3 regions of the Clostridium omnivorum genome follow, and region 3 is predicted to be linked to each of the others. Evidence: riboswitches for the same ligand, from Rfam matches in the RefSeq annotation. Region 3 holds a riboswitch; each other region holds the start of a gene.
The links. A riboswitch is a leader RNA that binds a small molecule or an ion and turns the genes downstream of it on or off. The one in region 3 is predicted to bind glycine.

Region 1 (10,725 bases), 140 kb from region 3:
CTACTAATAATGTAACTACAGGGATTTATTTCTTATATTATTGTATCATAACACCTAAGTTATGGCATATCAAATAAGTATTGCATTGCTACTATTAGTGAACTGATATATACATTAAATAAATAGAGGGATAGCTCCGCCACCCCCTTAGGAATTTTCACAATAAATTAATATGAGCTATAGTATGCCTAATCCCTAAGTTTTAAGCTTTCTACTAGGCTCATAATTAAAAATGTAGGTTCCCATTACCTGTCTATTCAACAATCTTGTGATTTTTGAATACATTTATTACTTGATGCTCTTTTTCAGAACCTATTGAACATAGTATTTTCATCCACTCTCCTGATTTAACTTTAATCTTATCACTATTGAATAATACTATTAACTACCACAAAAATTATTTGCGTTTTATGTTACTCTTACAAAATTTATATTTCTTATTATACCCCTCAAATGTTCCGTTTAGCTTAAGTCAAATATAACACTATCTTATTTTCTAGTTCTTTTTCTCAATTCTTTATAGAAAAAATCAGTCATAGGAATTTCCATTTAGCAGCTTGATGCAAATTCAAGTAATTTACCACAAGACCCCTAATAGGTTTGTTTCGCAAGTCTACCTTTAGAATTCCTAGTAGTACCAAAATTTTCATTGCCATAAAGGCAATATATTATTTCACCTCCTTTTATTCTACAAACCAAATAAAAAAGCACAGTATTTAATCTACGACTAATACTGTGCTTTCTATAACTTATTTGCTTAAGAATTCATCAATGGCCTTGGCAGCCTTTTTTCCTGCTCCCATGGCAAGTATAACTGTAGCTGCGCCTGTTACAGCATCCCCTCCAGCATATACTTTTTCTTTTGTGGTTTCTCCTGTTTCTTCCTGTGCTATTATACATTTTCTCTTATCCACACTTAAACCCTTTGTAGTTGTTGATATTAATGGGTTTGGTGAAGTTCCAAGTGACATTATTACTGTATCTAGCTCCATTACAAACTCAGAATCCTTAACCTCTACTGGTCTTCTTCTTCCTGAAGCATCTGGCTCGCCAAGCTCCATTTTTACACACTTCATGCCCTTTACCCAGCCCTTTTCATCTGCTAGTATCTCTGTTGGGTTTGTAAGCATATCGAAGATTACTCCTTCTTCCTTTGCATGGTGTACTTCTTCTACTCTTGCTGGAAGCTCTTCTTCTGAACGTCTATAAACTACATGCACTTCTGCTCCAAGTCTTAACGCTGTTCTTGCAGCATCCATTGCTACATTTCCTCCACCAACTACAGCTACCTTTTCACCTACTCTTATTGGTGTTGCATATTCTTCCTTGAAGGCTTTCATCAAGTTATTTCTTGTTAGGAATTCATTAGCTGAAAATACTCCATTTGAGTTCTCTCCTGGTATTCCCATGAACTTAGGAAGTCCTGCTCCTGAACCTATAAATATTGCATCAAAGCCCTCTTCTTCTAAAAGCTGATCTATAGTTATAGTTCTTCCTATGATTACGTTAGTTTCTATTTTTACGCCCAGCTTTTTAACATTTTCTATTTCATGCTTTACTACTGAATCCTTTGGAAGTCTAAACTCTGGAATTCCATATACTAATACTCCGCCTGGTTCATGAAGAGCTTCAAATATAGTTATATCATAGCCCATTCTAGCTAAATCTCCTGCACAGGTAAGTCCTGCAGGACCACTGCCTATAACGGCTACCTTTTTGCCCTTCTTTTCTGCAGCTTCTGACAAATCAACATTGTGCTCTCTTGACCAGTCAGCAACAAATCTTTCAAGCTTTCCTATAGCTATAGGTTCTCCTTTTATGCCTAGTATACACTTTCCTTCACATTGAACTTCTTGTGGGCATACTCTTCCACATACTGCTGGCAGCGCACTAGATTTTGATATAATTTTTGCTGCCTCTTCAAAATTACCTTCCTTAACCTGCTCAATAAACTTAGGTATTGATATAGTTACAGGGCACTCAGTAACACACAATGGCTTTTTACAATTTAAACATCTAGCTGCTTCCTGCTTTGCTTCTTCTTCTGTATATCCTAAACAAACCTCTTTAAAGTTTGTAGCTCTTACTTTGGGATCTTGCTCTGCTATGGGTGTTCTTTTCATTCTATCCATCAATAATAACCTCCTGCTATTTCTCTAACATTTTCCAACTCTTAGCATTAGAATATTTCTTAACTAATTAAATTCTTATATATAAATATTTAACTATTTGCCGCAGCAACCACAGCCACCTTCATGTCCTTCATGCTTTTCCTGTTCTCTGTACTGCTTCTTTGCTTCTTCAGTTTTATACATTGCTTGTCTTCTCATAGCTTCGTCAAAATCTATAAGGTGTCCGTCAAATTCAGGACCATCTACACAGGCAAATTTAGTTTCGCCTCCAACAGTTACCCTGCATGCTCCGCACATTCCTGTTCCATCTACCATTATTGGATTCATGCTTACTATAGTATGAATTTCTAACTCTTTAGTAAGCTTTGCTACAAATTTCATCATTATCATAGGCCCTATAGCTACTACTAAATCATACTTCTTTCCTTCTTCTTTAACTAGTTTTTCTAAAAGATTAGTTACCATGCCTTTAAAGCCATAGGAACCATCATCAGTAGCTACATATAAATTGCCTGCAGCTGCTTTCATTTCTTCTTCTAGAATAACGTATTCCTTTGATTTAGCTCCTATAATAACATCTGCATTAATTCCTCTTTGGTGAAGCCATTTAACCTGAGGATATACTGGAGCAGTACCTACTCCTCCTGCTATGAATATCACATTCTTATCCTTCAAATCTTCCAAATTTTCGTGTACCATTTCTGATGGCTGGCCTAGTGGTCCAACAAAATCAGAAAAATAATCCCCTACTTCATAGTTTGCCATCTGCTTAGTTGATGTTCCTAGAGTTTGAAAAACAATTGTTACTGTGCCTTTTTCTTCATCATAGTCACAAATAGTTAGTGGAATTCTTTCACCTTTTTCATCCATTTTAACTATTAAGAACTGCCCTGGATTTGCTGACTTTGCTACTCTTGGCGCTTCTACATCCATTAAGTAAATCTGTGGTGCTAATAATCTCTTTCCTACTATTTTATACATAGTCATCCTCCTTATAACTTGGAACACGGGGCAACTTAACCGTGCCATTTCCATGATTTTAAAGCTTTTAATCATTGATACTTGTGCAAAACAAAAGAACAAGGCGTAAAAAGCGTAGAAAAATACCGCCTTTTACACCCTGTCCTTTTATCTGAAAGCTTCCTTAATAAATCAAGTTACTCCTTTGATGCCACATTTAAGTGGTCTCTCCAGGGGCGTGTCAAATTATTGTAAAAAACCTGAGAGCTTCAGAATAAACATAAAGCTTGTTTTATTCCTTTCTCCTACGGTTATCCTTAATAGGATATCTCCAATAATTATCATTCACCAATATGAAGTTTTTTACAGTAATCATTTGCATTACTATACATTTCAATTATAGGTATAGTATTTTTTTTTGTCAATTATCTATTCAAATATTTTATATTTGAATTCACTAAAAAGTGTTACTATAAAAAATCATATTATTATAAAAGTGATTTATCTGGTGTCACAAGTATTTTTACATGCTTTTTCTTTTCTGGTCCTGTTAGAGCACCAAAGCCTTTTTCTACAATATCGTCTAACAGTATTCTTTCAGTTATATAACCCTCAGCCTTTATTCTGCCATCACTCATTTGAGCTATAGTAGCAGGAAATTCATGTCTATATGCTAAAGTTCCAACTATCTTCTTTTCTGTAAATACAAGCACATTAGGATTAAAGCTAACCCCTTCCTCCCAAATGCTAGTTACTACCAAAGTTCCTTCATATTTTAAACTGCTTAATCCAATATCAAAACCAATTTGAGCTCCTGTTGTTTCAAAAGCTGCATCAACTCCAACTCCGTCAGTATATTTTTTAACCTCTTCAACTATATCTACTTGGTTTGGATCTAGTACTAAATCTGCGCCTGCTCTTTTTGCATATTCTTGTCTTATTGATTTTCTCTGTAGAACTACTACTAGCTTTGCACCAGCAGCCTTTAAACATTCAATTGTCGCAAGTCCTATTGGCCCGGAACCCAAAACTATTGCTGTATCTCCAGTTTTAAAATTTGCCATTCTTATAGAGTGAAGTGCCACTGCCATTGGCTCTATAAGAGCAGCTTGTTCATAAGACATATTATCTGGTATTTTGTGTACAAACTCTTCTGAGAACACAGTGTATTCAGCAAGTCCTCCTCCGCTGCCACATAATCCATGGAATCCTAAGGATGAACATAGATTATACTTTCCTTCTCTGCAGGCTGGACATTTTCCACAGGCTACAATAGGCTCTACAGTAACTCTATCCCCTACTTTAAACTTATCTGCTCCCTTGCCAACTTCTACTACCTCTCCAGAAAACTCATGTCCTAGTACTACAGGAGCTGTATTTTTACTTAAAGGGTGAGGTTGTCCTACTGGAATGAATATAGGACCTCCTAAATACTCGTGAAGATCCGATCCGCATATTCCACACCATTTAACTTTAATTTTAACTGTACCTGGTAAAACTTTAGGATTTTCAATTTCTTCTACTCTTACATCTCTTTTTCCATACCATAATGCTGCTTTCATAAATATTCCTCCATCATGTTATTTAATTAACATCGTTGTTAATTTCTTCACATTTTTATAAAGCAACATTCATGCCAAACATTTTCTTATGGAATATAGGCAATTACAAAAAAGCAGTCTCAAAATGATACAAAAATTAGTGTGTCATTTTGAGACTTTACAAATTATCACTCTCAAAATGACACACTAATATTTAAACATTGTTAATATTATATTTTTTAATCTTTCTATACAAAGTAGCTCTGCTTATATTTAGCTGCTTTGCTGCTGCAACTATATTTCCTTTACAACACTGCAGAGCCTTTTCTATGTTTTCTCTTTCTAGCACCTGCATAGTAATAACACCTTGCTCTTCAGCTTCTTCACTATTTAACTGAATACTTTTTTCAAGCTGGGTAGGAGATAAGATATCTACAGATTCACTTAAATAGTAATCTCTTTCTACCACATTCCTTAATTCTCTAACATTACCCGGCCACTCATAAGCCTTAAGATGGTTTATATAATCTGAATTCAGCCTTTTATCCTTATTTTCATTCTTTAGATTTAACTTACTAATAAAGTTATAAGTTATAGCTTCTATATCATCTTTTCTATCTCTTAGAGGTATTGTTTTAATGTTAACTACATTCAATCTATAGAACAAATCCTCCCTAAAGCTTCTATTTTTAATTTCTTCCTTTAGGTCTCTATTTGTTGCACAAATCACTCTTACATCTAATTGTTTCTCGTAAGTTCCTCCTACTCTTGAAATTCTATTATTATCAAGCACTCTTAGCAGCTTTGATTGAATATCTAAAGGTAATTCACCAATTTCATCTAAAAAGATAGTTCCTCCATCAGCTAACTCAAACTTTCCTGGGTGTCCCTCTTTACTCGCTCCAGTAAATGCACCGCGATCATATCCAAATAATTCACTCTCTACCAGTTCCCTCGGTATAGAAGCACAGTTAACTGCTACAAAAGGGCCAAAATATCTTTTGCTGGAATTATGAATGGACTGTGCAATAACTTCTTTTCCAGTTCCGCTTTCACCTTCAATAAGTATATTGCAATCACTTTTAGCAGCTTTTTCTGCATACTTAATAATATCCTTCATTCGATTATTTTCAGTAATGAAATCCTCAAATTTGTAGGAAGCCTTATATCCCACCATCTGATTTACTAATCTGTGAACATACTGTGCTTCTCTAAACGTTATTACTATACCCACAGACTTATTGCCAGCTTGCATTGGTACAGCATTTATTATGCATTTAATAATATTGTTTTTTATATGGAAATCCAATTCTAAATTGTTGTACGACTTTCCTTCCGAATTCATTAGGTCATTAAAATTAATATTTTTAACTAATTTTCTTATATCAGTTTTTAATGCCTCACCTATGCTAATTTCTAAAATATTGCATGCTCTATCATTTATTCTCTTGATATTTAAATTTTCATCTAATACAATCATACCTTCAGTAACGGAATCAAAAGTTATATTTAAAAGATTATAAGAAACAGATAATGCAAGCTGCTTTTGTATATATTGTGCAGCTGAAATTACTATTCCCAAGGTATGGATATGTGCTTCATTATAGTCTCCCGACATATTAATGCACCCAATCAAATTACCGTCCTCATCATGAATTGGCGCCGCAGAACATGTCCATGAATGCTGATGTTTTCCATAATGCTCAGCTCCTATTGTTTGTACAGGTTTATTCAAAAAAATAGCAGTTCCTATAGCATTAGTTCCTACTGCTTCTTCTGTCCATAAAGCTCCTTTTACGAAGTTTAACTTTTCTGCTTTATCCATTATTCTTTCATCGCCAATTACATCGATAATGTAACCATCTTTATCTGATAGGAATAGTGAAAAGCCAGACCCCTCAACAATTCCGTATATGTTTTCCATTATGGAATGTGCAACAGCTACAAGTTGAATATTCTCTTGAATTTTGGCTTCAACAGGTACCTTAAATCTATCGTTACCTCTCCCATTATTATAATCAACCGAATATTTTCTACATCTCTGCCAAGACTCACCTATTTCTTGTTTTACTCCTGGAACGAGCACTCCAGTTTCAGTAAAGTTCTTCCATGCATTATATATAAACTTTGGATAATCAGACACCATATTCATCACTCCATAGAAAATCGTTATTTTATTAACTAATATAGCCGTTTTATATTTTACAGTCAAGAAGATAAAAAATCCACAAATTCTTATACCATAAGAATTTGTGGATTTATCTTGATTGATTTATATTCAATCCTTTTTTAATAAATAAAATAATTCACTCCTTTAAATTAATAGGGTTTGTTTCAAAATACACCAAACAATTATGTATATAGCTAAACTGCTGCAAGATTATCACAGTTTGGTTCTGATTTACTCTCTGTATTTGTATACTCTTTACAAAGCAAGGCCCTTATATAGCCCCTATCCTTAGTGGTTGATTCAATATAGAATCCTCTTCCGTAATAAAATCTAACAAGTGACAACATTCTAGATGCTGTATGAAGATATAAGTGTGTTACACCAAGCTTTTTCATAGCATTATCAACTGCATTTATAAGTATTTTACCTACTCCATTGTTTTGATACGCTCCACTTACTCCAAATCTGCTTAAATAAGCTGTATTATCGGATTTAACTTCAACCCTTACACTGCCTATTATTTTATCTCCCTGTAATGCTACAAAAACCAATTTAGTTTCTATATCTCTTTTTATACCTTCACAAGTTTCTTCAAGAGTACCAACAATAGCTGTAATTCCAGCACCTTCAGTATATAAACTAAAGGCTTCCTTTGCCACCTCTTTAATTTGAGGAATGTCCTCTTCTCTAGCCATTCTAACCACAAAGGTCATTTTTTCCATCGATCTACCCCCAGTACATATTTTTACAATAAAAAAAGACAAGTCCTATAACTTTCAGCAGAATAATAAAAAAGCACATTGCTAAATTGCTATTCTTAAACATATTAATGAAAGTCATTTGATTTTAAGCAGCCGCCACCTGCGGCTGTGCTCAAAATCTCTTGTCTGCGAATAATTATACTTTGTTTCGTTTAAAAATACAATACTTTTTTTTGCATTATTCCGTGATAATTTAAATGAATTTTACACATGGTTATTATCAGAATATTACAATTTAACTAAATATTTATACACATTCTTTTATGGAGCCATAGCTATAAAATCCAATCCAGCTGTCTCCTTAAATCCAAACATAACATTCATGTTTTGTACTGCCTGACCCGCAGCCCCTTTTACAAGGTTATCTATAGCTGAAATAACTATTACTCTATTAGTACGAGGATCTACTCTTGCACTTATATGGCATAAATTTGATCCCTTAACCCATCTAGTTTCAGGAATTCCATCAGTTATCTTTACAAAATAACTATCCTTATAAAAATCCTTATATATTTCAAGAATCTCCTCAGTTGATAATGATTTTTTTAAATTACTATAACATGTAGATAATATTCCTCTATTCATAGGTACTAGATGAGGAGTAAAGGAAATAAAAAGCTTTTCCTCTGCCAATTTGCTTAACTCTTGTTCAATTTCAGGAGTATGCCTATGTGTCGCTACCCCATAAGCCTTTATAGATTCATTGCACTCAGTAAATAGAGAACTTATATTTGCTGACCTACCAGCACCTGATACACCAGATTTTGCATCTACAATAACTGAACTTGTTTCAATTAATTTATTTTTTAAAAGTGGTGCTAAGCCTAAAATTGTAGCAGTAGGATAACAACCTGGATTAGCTATCAAATTACTCTTTTGTATCTCATCTCTTTTAAGCTCAGTAATTCCATACACTGCATTCTCCAAAAGAGGTGGCAGTTCATGTTTAATACCATACCATTCTTCGTATTCATCTTTTGAATTAAGTCTATAATCTGCACCTAAATCAATAACTTTTACTCCTTGTGCTAATGCCTTTTTAGTTAATTCAAAGGATTTTCCATTTGGAAGCGCAATAAATAACACATCAATATTATCTATCCTTGCCATAGCTTCTTCCAAATCAACACACTTATCTTCTATAAAACCATTATAATTGCCATATAATTGATTTAACTGAAAATTTGCATAATTATGTGAGTTATAAAAATCAACCTCAACTTCTGGATGCTTATACAAGATCCATGCTAACATCTCACCAGCATAACCTGTTGCTCCCATTATACCTGCTTTAATCATGTCTTCACCCCGTTTATCCATTATTTTATTACTAAAAAATATTATGCAATAAATCTATAAAAAAATCAATAAAATTATTGAATAATTATAACGCTAGGAGTATAATTATTCCTGCATTATAAACTAAATTGGAGGATTGAGATGGAAACCCAAACTAACTACTTAAACATTGAAACTATTTTACAAATTAACAAATTAAGAGGAAAAACCTTCGTTATAAAATATGGCGGAAGCATAATGGATAACGAAGAAGCTCAAAATGCCTTCGTGGAAGATTTATTATTTCTAACCAACATAGGTATAAGAGTAGTTATTATACATGGTGGAGGCCCTGAAATTTCTAAGTGGCTAAAAAGGACAAACATAGAAAATAGATTTGTAAAAGGTCTTAGAGTTACAGATGCTGCTACTATGGAGATAGTAGAGATGGTACTCTCAGGTAATGTTAATAAAAGATTGTCTTGCAATTTAAGCAGAAAAGGCTTAAAGGCAATTGGAATAAGTGGTAAGGATAGCAATTTAATTAAAGCTAAGAAAAAGTTTGTTTATGATAATGATAGAAAAATAGATATAGGCTTTGTTGGAGAAGTTACAAGTATTAATAAAGAAGCCATATTAGGCCTGCTTGATAATGACTATATTCCAGTCATCTCCCCTATTGGTTGTGATGCAGAAGGAAACAGCTATAATATTAATGCAGACTATGCAGCCTCTTTTATTAGCGGTATTCTAAAGGCTGAAAAATTAATGATTCTGACAGATATAGATGGAGTATATATGGATATAAAGGACCCTTCCAGTTTACTTCCATCCATTACTATAGACGAGATTAAAGATTATACTGACTCTGGAATTATAAGCGGAGGAATGATTCCAAAGCTTGAATGTTGTGTTGACGCTTTAGATAAAGGTACTAAAAGTGTTCACTTAATTGATGGCAGAGTAAAGCACAGTTTATTACTTAACATAACTACAGAAAATGGTACTAAAATAATAGCAAGGAGAGGTGTTAATCAATGTCAAAAGATAATATAATGAATACTTATGGAAGATTTGATGTTACTTTCGAAAAAGGTATAGGTTCAAAAATATATGATATAAACGGAAAAGAATATATAGACTTTGTATCAGGTGTAGCTACTAACTGTTTAGGGCACAGCCATCCTGCAATAATTAAAGCAATTACTGAGCAGAGTTCAAAGCTTATGCATATATCAAATTATTACTGGAATACTGAGCATTCGAAACTTGCAGAAATACTTATTAAAAATTCAGACCATAGTAAGGTATTTTTCTGTAACAGTGGTACAGAAGCTGTTGAAGGAGCTTTAAAGGTTGCAAGGAAACACGGAAAGCTAAGTGGTAATTTAAATAAAAACATTCTTCTTTACATGGATAACTCTTTCCACGGAAGAACTTTTGGTGCTCTATCAGTAACAGGACAACCTAAATATCAAAATGATTTTAGACCTTTAATAAGCGGAGTAAAAGAAGTAAAATTTAATGATATAGAAGATCTTAAGAAAAATTTTGATGAGAATGTATGCGGCATTATCATTGAACCAATTCAAGGTGAAGGCGGAATTAACCCCGCTGATGTTAAATTTCTAGAAACAGCCAGAGTGCTATGTGATAAATTTGATGCTCTATTAATATTTGATGAAATTCAATGTGGTATGGGTAGACTCGGAAGCCTATTTGCCTATAAAAAATTTGGAGTTATTCCTGATGTAATATCAATAGCTAAAGCATTAGGAGGCGGCTTTCCAATAGGTGCTTTTATAACAAATGAAAAGGCTTCAAAGGCTCTTGTTCCAGGAGATCACGGCAGTACCTTTGGTGGAAACCCTCTAGGTTCAGCA
Region 2 (10,725 bases), 2.2 Mb from region 3:
ACTATTGTTTGAAGGTATTTTTGTAGGTATGCTTTCAGGATTCTTAATTGTATTTTATAGAATCGTCCTAGAAAAAGCAGAAGAATTAAGAAACTTCATTTTTAAGCTTAATATCCCCAGATACAAACTTATGCCTGTTTGGTTCTTTGTATTAATCATATTAGCATATGTTGTTGGGATGTTAATAAAAAAAGAACCTCTAATTAGTGGAAGTGGAATTCCTCAAGTAGAGGGTGTACTTTTAGGAAAGATCAATATGAATTGGCTATCAGTAATTATAAAAAAATTTATTGGTGGTGTGATTTCTATTGGAGCAGGTTTATCTCTTGGAAGAGAAGGTCCATCCATTCAACTTGGCGCTGCTGTTGGGCAAGGTGTTGGTAAGGTTTTTAAAAGGATAAAACTTGAAGAAAAATATCTTATTACAAGCGGAGCTAGTGCCGGTCTTGCTGCAGCCTTCAATGCACCCTTAGCAGGCGTTATGTTTTCGCTTGAGGAGGTACATAAGCATTTTTCACCATTGATTCTACTTTCAGCTATGTCAGCCGCTTTAACCTCTGATTTTATTTCAAAACATTTTTTTGGATTAAAGCCAGTTTTCAGCTTTCATAATGTAACTGCTTTACCTCTTGAAAAATATGGTTATATTATTTTACTTGGAATTATTGTAGGAATTTTTGGAGTTATATATAACTATGCTCTTTTAAAAACTCAGGATCTCTATAGCAAAATAAAATGGTTACCTGTAAAATTTAGGCCTATGGTTCCGTTTATAGCTGCTGGATTTTTGGCTTTATTTTTGCCTCAAGTACTAGGCGGAGGCCATTCCCTTATCGATTCTTTGACTAATGGAAATTTTACAGTGAAAATGCTATTTATTATTCTTATAATTAAATTCTTTTTTTCTATGTTGAGCTATGGCTCTGGAGCACCGGGTGGAATATTTTTTCCTTTACTAGTTTTAGGAGCTTTGACTGGTGCTATATATGGAAATGCATTAGTTCATTTTTTCGGTTTTGACCCCAAATATATAAATAATTTTATAATGCTGGCTATGGCTGGATATTTTACGGCTATTGTAAGAGCGCCTATTACCGGCAGTATCTTAATTACAGAAATGACAGGAACCTTTTCAAACTTGCTTTCATTAAGTGTAATTTCTTTAGTAGCCTACGTAGTGGCAGATTTGCTAAAATCTGAGCCAATATATGAATCACTGCTTGATAGGTTGTTAAAGAATAATGGACAATATGAATTTGAGGGAGACAGTAAGAACAAAGCTTTATTAGAAATACCAGTTTGTTTAGCTTCTGTAATGGACGGTAAAAAAGTTAAAGAACTTAGACTTCCAAAGCATTGCTTGCTAGTAGGTATCAGACGAGGAGAAAAAGAGATTATACCTAAAGGTAACACTGCCATTCAATCTGGAGACTGCTTAATTGTTTTAGTAAATGAAAATGAAGCAGCTGAAACAAATGAAGAACTTTTAGAAATGAGTAGAAACTAAACTTTATATTATTGCAAAAAATAGTGGTAAACTCAAATAAGAGTTTACCACCTGAAAATAAAAAGTGCCAAAAGGCACTTTTTATTTTTCCTATAAATCTACTTATTAGAGCTCTTTTTAATAGCCATATAAACTGGCAAGCCAACAAGAGTAACAACTATTCCAAATAATGCATACCTTGTATCTGTTATCAAAGTACTTATTATTATATATATACCTCCTGCAATTCCTATTATAGGCACAATTGGATATAATGGTACGCTGTAAGTTCTAGCTAAATCCTTGTGCTTTTTTCTTAAGATAAATATTCCACCCACAGTCATAACGAAGAATATCCACATTACGAAAACTGCAAGATTCGTAAGTGTATCAAAAGACCCACTAAGAACATATAAGCACGCAAGAACTATCTCAAAAACAAAGGCATTTATTGGTGTTACATATTTATTACTAACTTTCCCAAAGAACTTTGGAAATGGAAATAGATTATCTTGGGCCATAGCAAAAGGAACTCTTACACCTGTCATTAGATATCCATTCATAGCTCCAAATATAGAAATCATAATACCTGCAGCTATGAGTCCAGCACCTGAATTACCAAAAAGTATTACTGCAACATCAGAAGCAGGTTTTTGAGAGGCAATAACCTTTGAAACTGGCATAACATTTACAATAGCCATATTTATTAAAATATAAACTACTATAGTTATTGATAATCCTAATATTATGGATTTCGGAAGGTCTTTTTTAGGATTTTTAAGCTCTCCAGCCATGTTTCCTACACCAATCCACCCATCATATGCCCATAGAGTTCCCAGTATTGCTGCACCAAACCCTGCAGCACCCATCGAGGTACCAGCAGTCACTGGAACAGAAAGACTATGCGCCTGGCCTTTAAGCAAGCCAAAGATTATAATAACAAATATAGGAATAAGCTTTGCAATAGTAGCAACAAATTGTACCTTACTACCTAGTTTAGTAGATAAAACATTTATTATCATTATGAAGAATAACATAAATATAGCAAGAATTTTTTGCTGTGCTCCAGTCATTGGAATAAAATAAGTAGCCTGTGTAACAAAAACTATAGATAGAGCAGCGGCAACTCCTGGAACATATATAAGGGTCTGCATCCATCCAAATAAGAACGCCCATTTTTCACTATAAAGCTCTTTTAGATAAACAAACATTCCACCAGTCTTTGGAATTGCAGCAGCAATTTCTGCTACTGTAAGAGCTGAGGCCATTGTAATTATGCCCCCAATAACCCAAGCTAGCACCCCTAGCTTGGGAGTTCCGGCATTTTTAAAAACTGTAGAAGCCTTGAAAAATATACCAGAACCAATTACTACCCCTATAACCATTGTCATTGCTTCTAATAATCCTATTTCCTTCTTAAGTTCCTTTGAGCCCTTCACTTCATTTCTTTGTTGCTTTTCAGCTTCCATAAATACACCATCCTAAACTATTTTTCATTGTTTCTATAAAAAAAGCCCCTAATTTATTATTCCCCAATAAATTAATTTTCTTGAATACTATAGCCATGAAAAAGCAATTTTATAAAAATGTATAAAAGGACAGGGAACAAAGTCGCATAAAAAATAATGCTACCTTATTCCCTGTCCTTTTATCTGAAAGTTTCCTCAAATTTAAGTTGCTCCTTTGATGCCACGATTAAGCGGTCTCTCCAGGGTTGTGTCAAATTATTGTACTTGACCTGAAAGCTTCGGAATAAATATTGAGCATAATTTATTCCTTTCTTCTACGGTTATCTTTTTAAGATATCTCCAACAATTATCATTCACAATATTAACTTTACTGCTTAATTTTATTAACAAATAAGCAAATAGTCAATGAGATTTATACCCTGTTTTTCCATTATAAAGCTTCTAACTGTATCACCATATATTTATCTTATTATTCTTCTGGATTTCCTACTCTAATACCAAACCAATCTACTTTTCCACATTCCACAAATCCACATTTTTTAGCAAGGCCTGGTGACATTCCATTTCCCTCTATTATGTGAAGATATGGTACATTGCCTTTTTCAATATGCTTTGCAGCAATATCTATAGTCACATCCTCAGCATAGCCTTTTCTTCTATGCTCTTCCTTTGTATACATAATACCTAAGGAATTATCATCGTGAGTAAGTACCCAGCATACTATTTCTCCATCCTTATATACAGCTGAAGATGGTCTATTTTGTATATCATCTTTAATAAAATTAATTGAATTTTCGCCTCTAAAGGTATAATAATAGTCTATAGTTTCAGCATCCTTTATATCTATACTTTGGACTTCATTTTTTATTCTAGTTAAATCTAAATTCTCCTTGGGTAAATAGTATAATGTACATGGGTTGCACCAATCCACTTCATAATGCTCTCTTATACTGTCTGCAATTGATCTATCTATACCTGCAAAGCCATAATAGCCATCCTTATTAAACCTTTCAATTACTTCTTCAAGAAAAGAACTATTTTTAGAATATAAATAATTCATATACCCCTTGTTTACTAATATCCCCGTTGGGTCTTGGGGGTTGTCTACATAGATTTCAGCCTCAGGCCTATTTTCAATAACTCCTAGTATATTTAAATTTATAAGTAAATCTTTTTTTAGGAATTCAGTTATAATCTTAGAGCTTTCAGTACGTGTAAGCATATTAAATCACCCTTTCTTTCCATCTATTCTGCTTAAAGAAAAAAACTATAATAATTGCCTCTATAATTACAGATAAAGCAATTGAAATCCATACACCGTTAGTGCCCATATGAAATCCTCTAGCAAGTATGTAAGCTATAGGCAATTTTAGAAAAACATTTGCTATTATCGAAGATATCATAGGTGGAAAAGTATCTCCGGCACCTTGAAATACCCCTCCGTATATTGTTGGAAAAATTACAAATACAACACCTAAATAAACTATCCTTAAATATGCAACTCCAATTCTAGTCACATTAGCATCTGTGGTAAAAAGCCTCATCATTGATCCTGGTAAAAAGAAATATGGTATTGAAAAGATAGCCATATTTATTACTGCCAGCTTTATTCCTTCTCTTATAATATTGTTACACCCCTCAACATCTCCCTTTCCAAGACTCTGTCCTACCATTATTGCAATAGCGGTAGAAAGACCCACTAGAAATATAAAGGTATAATTAAAAACCTGCCCGCCTGCACCAAAAGCTGCTGAGCCATCCTTTCCTCCAACCTCATAGACAAGACGTACCATGAACATACCGGTTAAAGGTCTAGCTAATTGTTGTAGGCAAGCCCAGCCTCCAATTTTAAATATTTTAAAACTTGTAGAAAATTCAAGCTTCATACTTGCTAAAAAGCATTTTAAGCTTTTATTGTATAGCTTTTTTATAAGAATATAATTTATTGTTACAAAGGAAAAAATGGTAGACAATACCGCAGCTAAGGCAGCACCTCTTATTCCTAAGTGAAAAACAAATATTAAAAGTGGTGCAAGAAGCATATTAAGTATATTTGAAGCACCAAATACATAAAGTGGCGTTCTTGTATCCCCTAATGCCTGCATTATTGTTCTCAAGGCTGAATTTAAAAACACAAAAATTGTCCCTATAAACAAAACCGATAAGTATTTATAGGATAAATCTAGAATTTTAGCTTCTGGGTTAAACATAAGTATAATTATAGGCTTGGTATATATATAACAAATAATGCTAAGTATGCCACCTATAATTGCAGACAGTAAAAAAGACTCTGAGCTATACCTTTTTACTTTATCCATATTACCTTCTCCATAGCTCCTCGTAACAAGTGCTATAGTCCCTGCTGATACCAATGTAGACATTACAAAAACCACTGTAGTAGCAGATTGCCCTAAAGATGCAGCAGCAAGTTCATTTGTTCCAAGCTTGGATATGAATATCATATCTACTGTTCCTAGTAAACTTTGCAGTATCATGCCAAGCATTACAGGCCATGAAAGATAAAATATCTTCTTTAAATCAGGTGTAAGATCAATCTTTTTTATTAATTGCAGCATATAATTTGTACCATCCTTAATTAATATAAATGCATGCCTTATTTATTCACCAGATATTAACAAATTCCTTCTTTTATTAAATTAAATATTTTCGGCACTGCAAAATATAACTTTGAACAATTGATACTAGTCCCCTTAATATTTCAGTCTTTTTTGGGAGTGTTAGTAATATAATTGAATAAGACGGATATGTAAATTGAAGCTGCAAATTGCATTAACAAATATATTCAAAATATTAAATCCATGCAATTTAAATCCTTCAAATTTGACAGAATCAAAAAAATGCTATATCATCTTCATATATTTACCAATATAGATAGGGGGAGATGGCCATTATAAATTTCAAAGCTTTTCTTGAAAAGAAAAGAAATAAGACCATTTTAGCTTCTCTGGCGCTGGTGACATTAATTACAATTCTAAGCACTTTGGTATGGGTTAAATTAAAAACCATTACTGTAGTAATTGACGGAAAACCCATTAAGGTTATAACATTTAGCAACACTGTTGAAAAGGCATTAAAAGATAAAGACATAGCTGTGGGTCAAAAAGATAAAGTATCTCCTAGTTTAAATGCAAAAATAGTTAACAAAGATACTGTTAACATTAAACGGGCAGTAAGCATTAAGGTTGTTGTAGAAGGAAAAGAAACAGATGTACTCACTGCAGAGGATACTGTTGAAGCCATGCTGAAGGCTGAAGGAATAACTTACAATCCACAGGATAAAGTTACTCCTGAGCTTAATACAAAGCTTGATGTAAATATGAATGTAGAAGTAGTAAAGGTTGAAACTAAAACCTTTAAAGATTCAGTTCCAGTTGAGTTTAAAACTGTAATGAAAACCGACCGAGGTTTATCAAATACAGTAAAGAAAACCGTTCAGGACGGTGAAAATGGTGAAAAGCAGATTGTTACAGATGTAACCTATGAAAATGGAAAAGAAGTAGCAAGAAAAACTGTTAGTGAAAAAGTAACTAAAAATCCTACAGATAAAATAGTAGTACTTGGAACTTATCCTGATAAACCAATTTCAAGAGGTGGAGATCCTCTACCTTATAGTAAATCTTTCAGAGCTAGAGCTACTGCTTATAGTGCTATTCGCGGCATAGGCAGAACATATACGGCTTCCGGTAGACTTGCTGTAAGAAATCCGGACGGTTACAGTACTATTGCTGTTGACCCAAGTGTTATTCCACTTGGTACCAAGGTATTTGTGGAAGGTTATGGTTTTGCCATAGCAGCCGATACTGGTACAAATATAATTGGAAAAACCATTGACGTGTTTTTTGATACATATGGTGAATCAACAAATTGGGCAGTGAAATATGTAAATGTTTATGTACTAAATTAACGATTTTTACATATATTGAACAATTGCATATTTGCACTAATTATGCTATTATTATTTTCAGAAAATAAAATAAGACAGTTCGTAACCATCCTGTCTATAAACAAAACTAGGGTACTTACTACTTGTTAGTAGTATATTTTGTATTTGATGGGGCTTTGTGCCCCTTTTATTTTGCAATTTTTTAATTCAAAATAAAAGAATACAAATAGTATTAAGTTTATAGGGCAGCTTATGCCCTTTTTTTATTTTTAAATTTATCTTTAGGAGGCAGCAAATTGCAGCAAAAACAGAGTATAAAACAAATATCATCAGTTAACAAAATTACTATTTCCGGAATTGTTATGGCATTGTACATAGTAATAATGTACTTTACTCAGGGTTTTTCATTTGGGCAATATCAAATAAGACTAGCTACTTCTCTATATGGATTAAGTGCAATTTATCCATTTTTAATTGTTCCTCTAGGATTTAGCAACCTTTTGAGCAATACATTAATGGGCGGTCTTGGCATATTTGATATGCTAGGAGGATTTTTAGTAGGTGTGCTTACATCCTTTTTAGTTTACCTTATAAGAAAAAACAATCTTAATGATTGCTTTATAGCAATACCAGTGATTTTAGTTCCTGGATTAGTAGTTCCTATTTGGCTTTCTTATGTACTACATGTACCTTATATTGTACTTGCTACTAGCTTATGCATCGGTCAAATTATCCCAGGCATAGTTGCAGTTGTATTAGTTAACCAATTGAAGAATAAACTTAAATAAAACCTTAAGCAGTTAATAAATTTGGAGGAAATAAACATGAGTGGAAGAAATGAAAAAGAACTAGAAGGAGTAACCCTTCTCGGAAATCAAGGAACAAAATATAATTATGACTACGACCCTACAGTACTTGAAGCATTTGTAAATAAGCACCCTGACAATGATTATTTTGTTAAATTTAATTGTCCTGAGTTTACAAGTCTTTGCCCTAAAACAGGACAGCCTGATTATGCAACTATTTATATTTCCTACGTTCCAGACAAGTTAATGGTTGAAAGTAAATCCCTAAAGCTATACCTATTAAGCTTTAGAAATCATGGAGATTTTCATGAAGATTGCATGAACATAATAATGAAGGATTTAATAAAGCTAATGGAACCTAAATATATAGAAGTATGGGGTAAATTTACTCCAAGAGGCGGAATTTCTATTGATCCATACTGTAATTATGGTAAAGAAGGTACCAAGTGGAGAGAAGTTGCTGAAAAGAGATTATTCTACCATGATATGTACCCTGAAAAGGTTGATAACAGATAAAATAAAGCCCTGCATTTACAGGGCTTTATTTTTACCTATTTTACACTATTATTTTTAAATTTAGTTGTTGAAACAACATTGTTATCCTTTATATCCATATACCTTATTTCTACTTGGTCATTTTCTTTTGTAAGCACTATATCAATTCCTGCAGACTTATTAACCATGTAAATTGTGTTTATACCTTCCAATTTAACATAGAAGATAGTATTTCCTTCTTCCGTTACTGCAGTTATCCTTGATACCTTGCCTGTTATAGCCTTTTCTTCAGCTTTTTCGCTATTAGCATTTTTATTGCTGTTTTCATTTATTTTTCCGTAAGCAATAGCATTTTTAAAGCCTTCAAGCGCATTGTCTTTATTGTCTTCAAGAACTACATATCCATTTTGAGCTGCAACCACTGCAACCTTAACAAGTGCACCGTCAGTCTTATTCACAACTGGAACTACCCAAGCCTCGTATCCATAAAGGTTATAGAAAAGAGGTTGTACTGGTGCCCAGTTTGACTTATTTGCTCCAAGGGTTTTATCAACAGCATTCATGGCACCTTTTCCATTTATATAGCCAGCAGTTTTATAATAAATCATTTTTCCAGTTTTCATATCCATAAGAGTATAGCCAGTCATTGTTGTAGATGCATTAGAAGTATTTGTATGGTCGGTAAACCACTTCATTTTTCCGTCAGCATCTATAACACCAGTAACTTCAGTGGAATTTACTTCAAGTCCTTCTACCTTTGTTTCTCCACTCCATCTAGTTGGTATATGCACACCTGTTTTAGATACTATTTTATTTAATAGACCTTTTGCTAGAGTACCAAAATAATCGTTATATTTTTCTGACACATCAGAAGGATATACTTCATCCACCCACTCAGGAACTTTATCTATGCTGTAGTCCGTAACCTTACCATCCTTGAAGGAATATAATAGAACTCCATCAACAACTGGTCCTTTGCGTCCATATTTATAATGGCCATAACTTCCAACATAATATGGATTACCTTCATCATCCATTTCCGCATTTGCCTGGAACAATATAGAATTTGATTTAAATTTTCTAAGATATCTTTGAAGGTCGTGTCCAAACATCAAGGACTCTGCAATCTTACTTGGAGTATTAACTATTTTAGCATCTGCTGGTTTTTCAGCAGAAACGCATATTACTCCTGGGATTTCATTATTTGTTATTTCTCTAAAGAAGCCATCCACTTCAATTGGCGCTACATAATAAGCACTATCTTTCATCATGGTTACTCCCAATTCTCCTATTTTATATACACTAGGATTTGGAAGTGTGCCTATCATTTTCTGCATCTCATAGTATGCAGTTTCTGGAGATACAACTACTACATGCTCAGCATTAATCTTCGAAACCTTTTCTGCACTCTCTTGTACAGGGACCATTTTAGCAAGATTGCTAGCACCGGCAGTTATATAGGGATATAAATTATACCCTATACTTACTAATGCTAAAATAATCATTATTATAATAAATATAGAAGAGTGATTCACCCCTCTGCGTGCCTCTAAGCTCTTAATATCTTTTCCTCTCATGTTGCTTGCTGTATTTGAAAACACTGCACAGGCTAATTGAAATATGGCAGGTAGCCAAAGTACAGAAACCATAAATGAAAAGCTTCTGTCTACATTTCCAATATAGAATACTACGAAAGCAATTATAGCCCCAAATATTCCTCGACCAATCTGTCCGCCCACATCTTCTTTTCTAAAGCTTGGCTTTAAAAAAAGAAGAATTAAGATCAAGTAAAACATATGATTCCCCCTTAAATTGATATTTATTATGATATTATCTTAACAAACAATAAATATCAAACCCAAAAAAGCTTCATTTTATGTTGCCAAAGTCCATGATACTGATTTTAATTAAAATTTTCCAGGCCTATCATATTTAATATGCTATATAGCTTCAGTAACATTCTTGATCCACTTTTTAGAATATACTCGAGGCAAAGCTAATACTAACTTGGCTATTTCCTCCACTGATGCAAAAGCATAAACAAAATACACTGGCAGATGCCACAGCTTAGCAGCAGCAAAGGCTAGAGGCACTCCAACAAACCAAACGCTTATCATATCTGCAGCCATTGAATATTTTGTATCTCCCCCACTTCTAAGAAGCCCTGATAGCAATATAAAATTCAATACCCTTATCCACATAAAAGCGGCCATTACATATAAATTTTTAACTGCAAATTGACTTACAGCTTGTGGAACATTAAACAAGCTAACAATTGGCTTTGCAAGTATTATTATAATAACCATTGCAGCAACTGATAAACCAACACTTATTTCAGTAAATTTCCTTGAATGCTCTAATGCATCTCTTTCATTACCAGCACCAATGTCATTGCCAATTATTACAGCGCATGCATTTCCTATACCTAAAAACACTACCCATGTAAGTCCCTCAATAGTATTCATTATATTTTTTGAAGCTATAGCATCAGTACTTATAGATGAATAGGCTATAGCATAAGCACTAATTCCTACACTCCAAAGCAGTTCAGTAATTACAACTGGA
Region 3 (10,725 bases):
AGCTTTAAGGCCAGCAACTTCTCCAATTGACTTAGCTATGTTTCCGCCGCCTCTTTGGTTCATATCACCAATAGCTTCTTCTGAGCACTCAATTATATATTCAATTTCATCAACATTAATTTCTGGATCATTTACTAAATGCATAAGAGCAAGTACTCCTGATGCCTTTACAGCTAAATTTTCCACCATTATATGTGATGAAAGATTCTTATCAAATTCATGCGCTCTTCTTACACATCCAACTAATTTTTCGCCTTCATATAATCCTTCAGCTAAGTGATTTTCAACAAGTGCTGCAATATTCTCAGCAGCTTCACCTTCACCTAAAGCTTCAACTTTTGTCTTTAATACAGGATGTGCATCAAACTTAGCTTTTACTCTGTCAGTAAATTCTTTTTCAAGCTTTACTAAGTCAAAAACATCAGAAAGCTTCATAAGTCCATAAAACTCGTCTTGTGGCATTATTTCTCCAAATTTACCGAATCTGTTTGCACCTTCTACATTTTCATTATGCCATGGTCTTTTTCTAACATTCAATTCTTCAGGTGTCATGTTTCCAATGTAAGTTTGATTAGGAGCATAACCTACAACTTCTTCAAAACTTCTTAAATGTTCTGGTATTTGCTTTAAGTATTCTGAATCTGGGTTAGTTTCTCTTTCTAATGTTTGAGTTGTACCATTATGAGTTATCATATCTGGTGTATTAACTAGGATATAAGATGCTTTTTTAATAACTGGGAAACTCATATTTTGCCCTCCTTATTCCTTATAGAGGCATAACTTTTTTGTATGTCTCTTTAAATATTGATATATATAAATATTTAATCTTGTCATCTCTGTTTTTTATCTATAAAAAATGGAGAATTAGGAGAATTAAATTATGTCATTTCCCCACTTCTCCACTTTTTACTTTATTTATATTTTTAATTAACCTTTACTAGTCTTCAAACACCTTTTGTCCTTCAACTGGAGTTTCAAGTGCTCTAAGAGCTTTTTCAACTAATCTCTTTCTTAAAGCATACTCATCCTTCTTATCTAAGCTTGGGTTTCCAAGTGGGTGAGGTATAGCAATTGTTGGAACTATTCTGTTAGCACCAACTGTTAGAGATATTGGAACTACTGTACACATATGAACAACAGGAAGACCTGCTCTTTCTATTTCTTTAACAAGCGTTGCACCGCAACGAGTACAAGTTCCTCATGTGGACGTTAATATAACTGCAGTAACTCCATCTGCAATAAGTTCTTTAGCAATTTGCTCTCCAAACTTCTTTGATGATGCAACAGCTGTACCATTACCAACTGTACTATAAAAGTATCTGTGAAGGGAACCAATCTTTCCTTCTTTTTCAAATTCTCTTAATACGTCTACTGGTATAACTCTATCATTATCAGCATTAGCATAAGTTGGGTCATATCCACCGTGTGCTGTTTCATAAGTTTCAGAAGTTAAATCATTAACTCCTTCAATATCATACTTACCAAACTTAGATGCACTGGAGGATTCTATATGATCTGGGTTTCCCTTTGGAACTGTACCACCTGAAGTTACTATAGCTATTTTAGCCTTAGTAATATCAGCTACTGGTGGGTTTGGTTCTACTCTATCGAATACTGGCATTTTAAACTCAGTAACGAATTCTTCACCCTTAAGCTTTTTAACAAGCATGTCAACTGCTCTTTTTGATCCTCTTTCAGTAGCAAAGAAATTCTTTCTTATTCCTCTTTCAATGTATCCTTCTTCAGCAGGAGCTCCTATTGCTTCACCCTTAGCTAGCTTAACTGCAAGTTTAGCTATCTTAGGAAGAGCGTCTCTCATACCTACAGCACTGTTTTTAGTTTCAACAATATATACAAATTTCTTGTACATATCAGCACCTGGATTTTCTATATACATAGCAGTTAATGCTGGTATATTTAGAGTTTCTTGTACTGCTGTAGCAATAGCTCCACAAGCAACACCATATCTTCCTGCGTTAAATGCAGGTCCTGCTATAAATAGGTCTGGGTTGTAACCCTTTATCATTTCTATTACTTCAGCCTTAGCTTGATCCATATTTTCATTGAAATATGAGTCTCCGCATATAACTGTAGCAACTATCTCAATGCCTTGAGCTTTTAAAAGACCATTAAGTCCCATACCTGGTCCTACGAATCCTTCTCTAACTTCTGGCTTTATATCTGCTTTTTCTTCTCCACCGATACCGGCGTAAAATTGGTTAATATAGTGAACGACACGTATCAAGTGTGCTCCCCCCTCTCGGAGTATTTTTTTTATTTGTATTGTGAATACTGATCTCTTACGTTCTTAACTTCACTTATTATAGCGTCTACGTCTAGAACCATTTCCATCATTCCGCACTGCTCATCATATACAGCTGCATCAAAATCTTCCTTAACTTCTGGCTCAACTACATGATACACTGCAAGGCCTAGTGAAACTCCTGCTAGTGGTCCTGCAAAAGTTGGGTCTCCAGCAGTTACTGTCTCAGCTGATAGTCCTGAAGCTTCTGCTTCAGCTCCACCTATTAAAACAACTACATTTTCTGCACCATACTTTTCAGTAATGTCTTTAACTCTTTGTTGGATCTCCAGATCCATAGCACCTGCAGCTGTTCAAACGAAGCATTCTGTTGAAGCGAATACTACTTCAGCACCAGCGGATTTAGCACATTCTTCAATAGCTGGTCCTGGTATACCATCTCTATCGCCAATTGCGATAACTTTTTTATCCTTTAACATAATATCCTTCCTTTCAATAAATTCTATTTGATGTATATTACCGTTATTAAAATCTTTTTTGTTATTAGAATCCTCTAGCAGTTAAGTAGTTAAATCCTACTTCACTAGTAGCTCCTGTAATAACTTGAATTTCTGCATTTATAGATCCATCTTCTCTTAAGCTTCCTACATAACCTCCAGCGATTATGTTAGCTGCTTCTGGGTGTCCTATAACTTTCTTCATTACAGGAAGTGTAACAACTTCATTAGCATTTCCTCCTGTTACTACTGCATCTCCCTTTGGAGTTGAGTCAGCTAGTGATTGAGAACTTCCATCTCTACCAGCATATTCATCAGTTATTAGAACAGTCTTTATTCCCTTATCTGTAATCTTGTTGCAGTTCATAACTAGGTCTGCATCAGGATTACCAAAGCCTTCTTCTGAAACTATAACTGCATCTGCTCCTAAGAATTCTACAAGTTTAGCAGTCATATCTGAAGATCTTTGCTTATCAGCAAGGTAAACATTTTCGTTTGTTATTACACAGCCAAGGAAGTTATAATCCTTTCCGTGTCTTTCATATAAATCTTCAATTACTGGGTGATTCATATGAACATATGATGGGTTCTTATCGCAAGCTGAAACACAGTTTCCACTAACTATAGCACCATCAAATACTTCTGTTGGATATATAAATGTTGGTATTATCTTCTTAGCATCTACTCCATAAACATAAGTGTCGTGAAGAAGACCTTGAGTTTGAAGCATATAAACATAAACTACCTTTGGAAGGTCTGGATATTGCTTAACTTGTTCAAGTAATGGCAATGTCTCATATGTTTTAACTTCATCTGGCTGAATATCCTTACCAGCTTTTCCAAGATAAGTAGCAGCTTTAAATCCAACTATTCTTACTGCTTCTTCATGTTCATGTTGTAGAACTCCATCTTTTGGTTCACAGATAATAACAACATTGTTAGTCTTAGAGAATGGAGTATATCTTGCTCCTTCACCACTCATGTCAATAATACCTTCTTGGAAACCAACTATTTTACCAGTAGTAACAACAGCTGCTCCCTTTAAAACATGAGTTCTTCCTGAACCAACTGTATCAACCTTGTTAATGAATCCAGGGAATATGCCACCCTTTCCTTCAACTTTAACTCTTGGTTCAATTACATCTTTTACTGGAATTATTCTTGTCTCCTCACCAGGCTTTGCCAAATCTACATCGATGGATTGTAATCTTTCATCTCCGCCAATTTCCTTTAATAACTCTTCTTTGTTTATATAAAGCACTCCATTTTCAACCTTTGTTGCAGCTGCAAACTGGATATCCTTTATATATATTTTTCCAAGTTCTAGACGCAAAGCGGTCACCTCCCTATAATTTTTGTTTATAATTTTCAACTACTTTTGTAGTTGTAATTACTTTAGTAATTTAGTGGAAAAAGCAGTGCGGTGAATTTTCCACTTTCTATTCTTAAAGAACGTCGTAAGTTTTCTTTATGAAGATTTCTACATCTTCTAAAGTACTGATTTTATCTGGAGTTACAGTATCAATTTTTTCTCCATTTTTGTATATTATCATAGTTGGAAGTCCTAAAACTCTTTGAGCTATAGCAACTCTTCTAGCAACACCAATATTTAAACTAGCAAACTTTATTTTGTCGCCATATTTGTGTTCTAATTCATGTACTCCAGGCATAAGTTCTTTACATATTTCACACTTATCTCCCCAGAAGTCTACAAATACAGGTTTTTCAGTATAATTAATAACTTCTTCTTCAAAATTTTCCTTATTTAATTCTATCATTTTCTTTCCCTCCATTTAATAATAGATTAACTAAACCTTTATTAAAAAATAGTATATATAAATTTAATGCAACCTATTTATGAATTAAGCCTCATTAAATTCATTTTCTATATAGTGTTCAGCAGTTGTAGCTGCAATTGCACCGTCAGCTGAAGCTGTAATTACTTGTCTTAGAGATTTTCTTCTAACATCTCCTGCAGCAAATACTCCAGGTATATTAGTTCTCATATCTTCATCAGTAATAATGTATCCAGTTTCATCAAGATTAATCTTTCCAGTAAATAGTTCTGTAATTGGAAGATATCCTACGAATACAAAGCATCCATCTACCTTTAAATCACTAGCTTCACCAGTCTTAACATTTCTAAGTACAAGACCTTCTAATATTTCATCTCCCTTAGCTTCATCAACTACGGAATCATATATAACTTTTATTTTTGGATTGCTAAGAACTTTATCTTGAATTGACTTAGCTCCTCTAAATTGATCTCTTCTATGAATTACAGTAACATTTTCAGCAAATTTAGTTAGATATAGAGATTCAGTTAATGCGGAATCTCCTCCGCCTACAACTGCTACATCCAATTCAGTAAAGAAATCTGCATCGCAAGTTGCACAGTAGGAAACTCCCTTACCTCTAAGCTCTAATTCATTTTTAAAACCAGCAAGTCTTGGATAAGCTCCAGTAGCTATTATTATAGTCTTAGCTTCATAAGTTTCTTTCTTTCCAACTACCTTCTTAATCTTGCCTGAGAAATCAACTTCTGTTATTTCATCCTTTACAAATGCAGTTCCAAATTCTTCTGCTTGTTTTCTCATTCTTTCTATTAGAGATGGTCCAGTACAATCTTCTATAGATCCTGGATAGTTCTCTAATTCATCAGTAGTAGCTGTCTGACCTCCAAATTTTCCTCTTTCTATTAAAAGAGTATCCATTTTTGATCTTGCAGCATAAAGTCCTGCTGCTAAACCACCAGGTCCTCCGCCAATTATTATGGTGTCATAAATGTGAGCCATAGTTATTCCTCCTCATTTTCTAATGTTATTTTAATACATTGTATATTAAATCATAATCAATAAGTTTAAAGTCCTCTAATACTCTTTCGTTCCAATTTGGAACTGAAAAATCTCTTAAAAATTTTTCTAAAGCACTTATGCTTTCTTCAATTATGTTTAAAGAAAAGTCATCAATAGTATTATCCGCATTTTTGGATATAATAACCGTTCTATAAGGAATTTCATTCGGTTTTATACTACTCATTAGCGGGTGAGTTAATACTCTGTGTCCTTTATGAACATAATCCCTAACTTTTTTGTATACTTCCATTACATTTTTTTCAATGTATTCAACTGTACAATTTTGTGCAAATTTATCCTTTGCCATTGGATTGTTAGTAATTATTATCATAGGTTCTATCATGAGTCTTCTCCTTGTCCATAAAGAATTTTCTTGTTTTTCTGTAAACAGCAGTGCAAATTAGGAACTTTTTTGAAAATAAAAAAACAGAATGCAAAGGCAATATAGCCCTTGTACTCTGTCTTGTTAACCTGAGAGATTTACTCCTTCGGTGCTTCATTAGCTTTCCAGAGGTATGTCCATTATCGGTACTTTTGCCTGAGAGATTCACACAACTCGGCTAGTTGAGCTTATTCCTTCGGCCGTCCATTAAAAGACCCTCTCCCGATAATATCATCCATATCATTATTAATTTAAAAAATCTGAATTAATTAAATGTTATCCTTTTCACTATCATTATATAACATTATTAGAAATATTTCTACTGGTTTATGAAATATTTATGTTAAATTTTTAACTTTTTTGAAGCCATTAATTCACTTTTAGTATTCCTCTATAAAAAAAACACCAGCAGCCCTTGTGCCTGAATGAGTTCCTACTACGCAGCCTACCTCAGCTTCAATAAACTCCTGTCTATTGTGTAACATGTTTTCTCTTAAAGCCTCTAATATTTCTTGATTTTCTGCATTTAAAACCATGCAAAATTCCCCTTGCTTAATTCTTTTTTCATGAACATAATCAATTAATGTTCTAATAGCCTTTTTAGTTCCCCTAACCTTATCCATAACAGCTATTTCTCCATTTTTCACTTCAAGTATAAGTCTTATTCCTAATGCACTTCCTATAACACTAACCGTCTTAGAGAGTCTTCCACCCCTAACCAAATTCTCTAAGCTTTCAAACGCTAATGCACTTTTAACATGAGGAATATCCCTCTTAATTTCATCTTCAATAGCTTCTATATTCTTCCCCTCACCTTTAAGCCTGCATGCTTTTAAAACAATTAAGCCAAGTCCTGAAGTAACATTTACACTATCAATTACTGTTATATCACTAGTTTCAAGCATATCTCTTGCGATACATGCAGATTGAAATGTGCCGCTCATCTTAGAGGATATATGAATGGATAAGATTTTATATCCTTCTTCTAAATATTTCTTATATACATCATAAAACCTGTTTGGATTTATCTGTGACGTAGTAGGAAATATATCACTCTGATTCATTTTAGCTATAAGTTCTTTGAAGTTTATATCAATACCATCTAAATAACTTTCATCACCAAAGGACACTACAAGCGGTAATACTTCAATATCATATTTGTCCACAAGTCCTTTTGGTAAATCCGCTGTGCTGTCCGTTATAATCTTAATCTTCTCCACTCATTCATCCCCCTCTATTTCATGTTTGGAAAATTCATCTGGCGTAGTGCTTCATATGCAAGTATTGCTACAGTGTTTGAGAGATTTAATGATCTAGTGCTGGTTTCTAGCATAGGCACTCTTATTAAATTTTCAGTATTGCTATTTCTAATTCTATCAGGAAGGCCAGCAGATTCTCGTCCAAAAACTACAAAATCTCCTGGTTTATATTGCACATCTGTATATATTTCGCTTCCCTTTGTAGTAGAAAAATAGAAAGTTGAATCCTTATACTTTTCTCTTAATTCCTCATAAGATTCATAAATTTCCATGTCTAAATACTGCCAATAATCAAGTCCAGCTCTTTTAAGATGTTTTTCATCCAAGCTAAAGCCTAAAGGCTTTATTAAGTGAAGCTTAGAATTGGTAAGTACACAAGTCCTTGCTATATTTCCTGTATTTTGTGGTATTTCAGGTTCAAATAAAACTATATTTAAATTCAAAATTTACGCCTCCTAAAACATTCATTTATTCAATAAAACAAATTATACTATATCAGTATAAACTTCTCAATAGCCTTAGCTACGCCACTATTTTCATTAGTATCTGTAATAAAATCTGCGATTTCTAAAACTTTCTCTTCTCCATTAGCCATAGCTATTCCTAAACCTGCATATTTAAGCATGGATATGTCATTTTCATTATCCCCGATACATATTACCTCTTCTTTATTAATATTATAATACCCTGCTAATATTTCTACGGCTCTACCTTTGCTTACACCTTTACACATAATCTCAATATTATTTTCCCTAGAACTTACAACTTCTAGTTCATCCTCTAATGCTAATTCGCTTTTAGCACTCTTTATCTTTTCAATATCATCATCAACAACAATACATTTTAAAATGCATTCCTTATTTTCCTCAAAAGTCTTTTCCCAATTATTAACTACTTGTATTTTTATCTGCATCTCTTTTGGTAGAGTCTTGTTCATCTTAAAGTATACTTCTGAGGAATATATTATTTTTTCAGTAAATACTGTATCTGATGTATTGAAATGTGGATACAATCCATATTTTTTTGCAATACTTAAAACCTTTTTGCAATTATCTGCACCAAGTACTGACATATAAATAATCTCATCCTTGTCTTTCTCCCTCACATAGGCACCATTTGCACATATCAGCGGTACCTTAGTGCCAACAATTTCTGCAAAATAATTTGCAGATGTAAACAATCTGCCGGTACATATTGCGACTTTTACTCCTCTATCCTGTGCCATTTTTATTGCCATTTTATTTTCTTCGCTAACCTTACCTTCATTATTTAAAAGAGTTCCATCCATATCTGTACAAAATAATTTATACATTTCATCAGCTCCTCTTGCTTTTATGATGTCAGATTAATTATAGCAAATATACTAAACTATAACAAAGTCTTCAATTTTATATCAAAAAAAGTTAAAGCATATAGGTTTTTCTTTTTATAATATACCCTATATGCTTTACCAACATTTATTTGTCATCTGCAGTTGCAGTTTTATCCCTACTCATATCAGTTTTTGATTTATTGTAATAATCTATTCCTTTATTTTTATCTGAATTCAAGTAGTTTAAAAGACCATTGCAAATATTGTTACCAAAGTTCTTTAATACTTCTTCTTTAGAAAGCTTATCTCTATCTTCTTCATTACTTAAAAAGCCGCATTCTAAAAGCACTGCTGGAACATTACTATATCTTAAAACTGCTAGCCTATCTTTTATTATACCTCTATCATACCAATTATCACTTTTTAGAATTTCCTTCTGCATTGTCTTTGCCAGTGCCATTCTTTCATCCTTTTGCTCACCTTTATCATTGAAATAATAGTAGGAAGCCACACCTTTATATTTACTTTCTTTATTGCTATTTATATGTACTGAAATAAAGGCTTCAGCATTAGCTTTATTAGTAATATTACCTATCTCCTTAAGATCAACCCATTTATCCTCATACCTTGTCTTAATGATCTTACAACCTTTAAAAATCAATTCTTTTTCTGCATAATTAACAATTTTATTGGTTAGGTCTTTTTCATATATATTTTTCAAATTTGTTCCCTTATCCACTCCTCCGTGTCCGGGATCTAATACAGCTACATGATTATAGGGTTTTTCTTTTTTACTTAATAACACAATTATTTTTTTCTTATCAGCATTATCTATATATATATAGTTATTTTCTTTAAATTGCTTATTAAATTTTAGTATTATTCTATTTTCATTTTTATCATAGGTTACATCCTTACCTTGTACCTTACTACTTGACTTTATATTTACATTGTCTATAGCATCCTTCATAACAGAAACCTCAATCAAGTCATTTTTTTCATCATAATTAAGTTTCTCAATGCTTTTTTTGCAATCAATTGTATATTTTTTATAGAACTCATTTTCTTCTAAAGTGATACTCCCATTTTTATCTGCTGCCAAGGCTACATTATCCATTAAGGCATGTCCACTGGCAGAATTAATTATTAAACTTAAAAGCTTTGATAATAAAATTATCATTATTAAGAAAATTAAACAAGCTACTGCAAACTTTTTTTTATTCACAATCTTAATTTTTTTATTCATTCTTAATCACACCCAGCCCCAATTTATTAATACTATATTATAACATCCTTCCAAAAATTTCAATCAAAAAAAACTTACCTCTATTTTAACATAATATTAAAATAGAGGTAACCTCTTATTCTATATAAGCATCTTCAACTTTAGCTACATAATGATCTAATCCTTCGTTAACAAACATTACAACCTTGGGCTCACCAGTTTTATCTAATCGCGCTGAATAAGCCTTAAGTCCCTCCCTATCCAATTCTTCACTTCTTTTTACCTCTATGTTCCCATCACTATAATAATCGTAATCGGAATAAGCATTAGTTATTTCAGTTTCTAGCTTATCTGCTTGACAATCAATATTTTTGATGTTTTCTAAAACTCTTCTAATGTCTGACATAGCCTTTCCTCCTATTTGCTTTTTTAACTTTAATTTAGTACTATTTTAGTATATCTTGAAATACTAATATTATTAGCTCATAGAAGGTAAAAGGTCTAAACAACCTTTTATGGGTAACTTGCGAGAGGCATTGAGCACGATTAAGTTACCCAGTGTTTCGAGTGGAAGGAGAAACCATGAAAATAGTATTTTTAAAAGTAACTCTAAAAGCTGCCTTTACTGAGAATCAACTTGTTAAAGGTGGATGGCAGGCAAAGGATCCAGGGAAATTATATACAAGATCAAAGGGTATTTATAGATTTAATTATATAGTTAAAACATTTGGCAAAATAAAAGTAAGTGAATTACATGCAGTATTAGATTCTGAAGAAACTATCTTAAACTACAATAATTTATCAGAATTTACTTTTGAAGACTGCTGGAGTATTTTGTGGAATAAAAGTTATACTCCAAATTCAGTTGAAATTATTATGAAAAAGAACCTATTTGATTACCTTATTAATCTAGGTTGGAAGCCTTCAGTACT

Region 1: linked by a shared signal. The riboswitch ahead of bsdE14_RS01725 (sulfide/dihydroorotate dehydrogenase-like FAD/NAD-binding protein) and the one ahead of bsdE14_RS02340 (GrdX family protein) in region 3 are both predicted to bind glycine.
Region 2: linked by a shared signal. The riboswitch ahead of bsdE14_RS12935 (APC family permease) and the one ahead of bsdE14_RS02340 (GrdX family protein) in region 3 are both predicted to bind glycine.

Annotation. Positions count from the first base shown of each region.
Region 1 covers NZ_BRXR01000001.1:370,317-381,041, forward strand. Annotated here, with positions in the region: gene gltA (NADPH-dependent glutamate synthase) at 750-2,132, opposite strand; gene bsdE14_RS01725 (sulfide/dihydroorotate dehydrogenase-like FAD/NAD-binding protein) at 2,226-3,113, opposite strand; glycine riboswitch at 3,243-3,336, opposite strand; gene bsdE14_RS01730 (2,3-butanediol dehydrogenase) at 3,581-4,654, opposite strand; gene bsdE14_RS01735 (sigma-54-dependent Fis family transcriptional regulator) at 4,848-6,776, opposite strand; gene bsdE14_RS01740 (GNAT family N-acetyltransferase) at 6,998-7,525, opposite strand; gene argC (N-acetyl-gamma-glutamyl-phosphate reductase) at 7,826-8,863, opposite strand; gene argB (acetylglutamate kinase) at 9,005-9,898, shown strand; gene bsdE14_RS01755 (aspartate aminotransferase family protein) at 9,880-10,725, shown strand, end outside.
Region 2 covers NZ_BRXR01000001.1:2,724,295-2,735,019, reverse strand. Annotated here, with positions in the region: gene bsdE14_RS12940 (ClC family H(+)/Cl(-) exchange transporter) at 1-1,507, shown strand, start outside; gene bsdE14_RS12935 (APC family permease) at 1,606-2,955, opposite strand; glycine riboswitch at 3,117-3,208, opposite strand; gene bsdE14_RS12930 (GNAT family N-acetyltransferase) at 3,425-4,177, opposite strand; gene bsdE14_RS12925 (MATE family efflux transporter) at 4,179-5,531, opposite strand; gene bsdE14_RS12920 (resuscitation-promoting factor) at 5,858-6,880, shown strand; gene bsdE14_RS12915 (QueT transporter family protein) at 7,156-7,647, shown strand; gene queF (preQ(1) synthase) at 7,684-8,181, shown strand; gene bsdE14_RS12905 (hypothetical protein) at 8,217-9,956, opposite strand; gene bsdE14_RS12900 (MATE family efflux transporter) at 10,101-10,725, opposite strand, start outside.
Region 3 covers NZ_BRXR01000001.1:513,213-523,937, forward strand. Annotated here, with positions in the region: gene grdC (glycine/sarcosine/betaine reductase complex component C subunit beta) at 1-747, opposite strand, end outside; gene grdB (glycine reductase complex selenoprotein B) at 938-2,245, opposite strand; gene grdA (glycine/sarcosine/betaine reductase complex selenoprotein A) at 2,275-2,742, opposite strand; gene bsdE14_RS02325 (glycine/sarcosine/betaine reductase component B subunit) at 2,807-4,093, opposite strand; gene bsdE14_RS02330 (thioredoxin family protein) at 4,206-4,538, opposite strand; gene trxB (thioredoxin-disulfide reductase) at 4,623-5,555, opposite strand; gene bsdE14_RS02340 (GrdX family protein) at 5,581-5,958, opposite strand; glycine riboswitch at 6,072-6,128, opposite strand; glycine riboswitch at 6,132-6,232, opposite strand; gene bsdE14_RS02345 (DegV family protein) at 6,378-7,217, opposite strand; gene trmL (tRNA (uridine(34)/cytosine(34)/5-carboxymethylaminomethyluridine(34)-2'-O)-methyltransferase TrmL) at 7,232-7,699, opposite strand; gene bsdE14_RS02355 (Cof-type HAD-IIB family hydrolase) at 7,747-8,568, opposite strand; gene bsdE14_RS02360 (N-acetylmuramoyl-L-alanine amidase family protein) at 8,714-9,814, opposite strand; gene bsdE14_RS02365 (hypothetical protein) at 9,930-10,199, opposite strand; gene bsdE14_RS02370 (hypothetical protein) at 10,376-10,725, shown strand, end outside.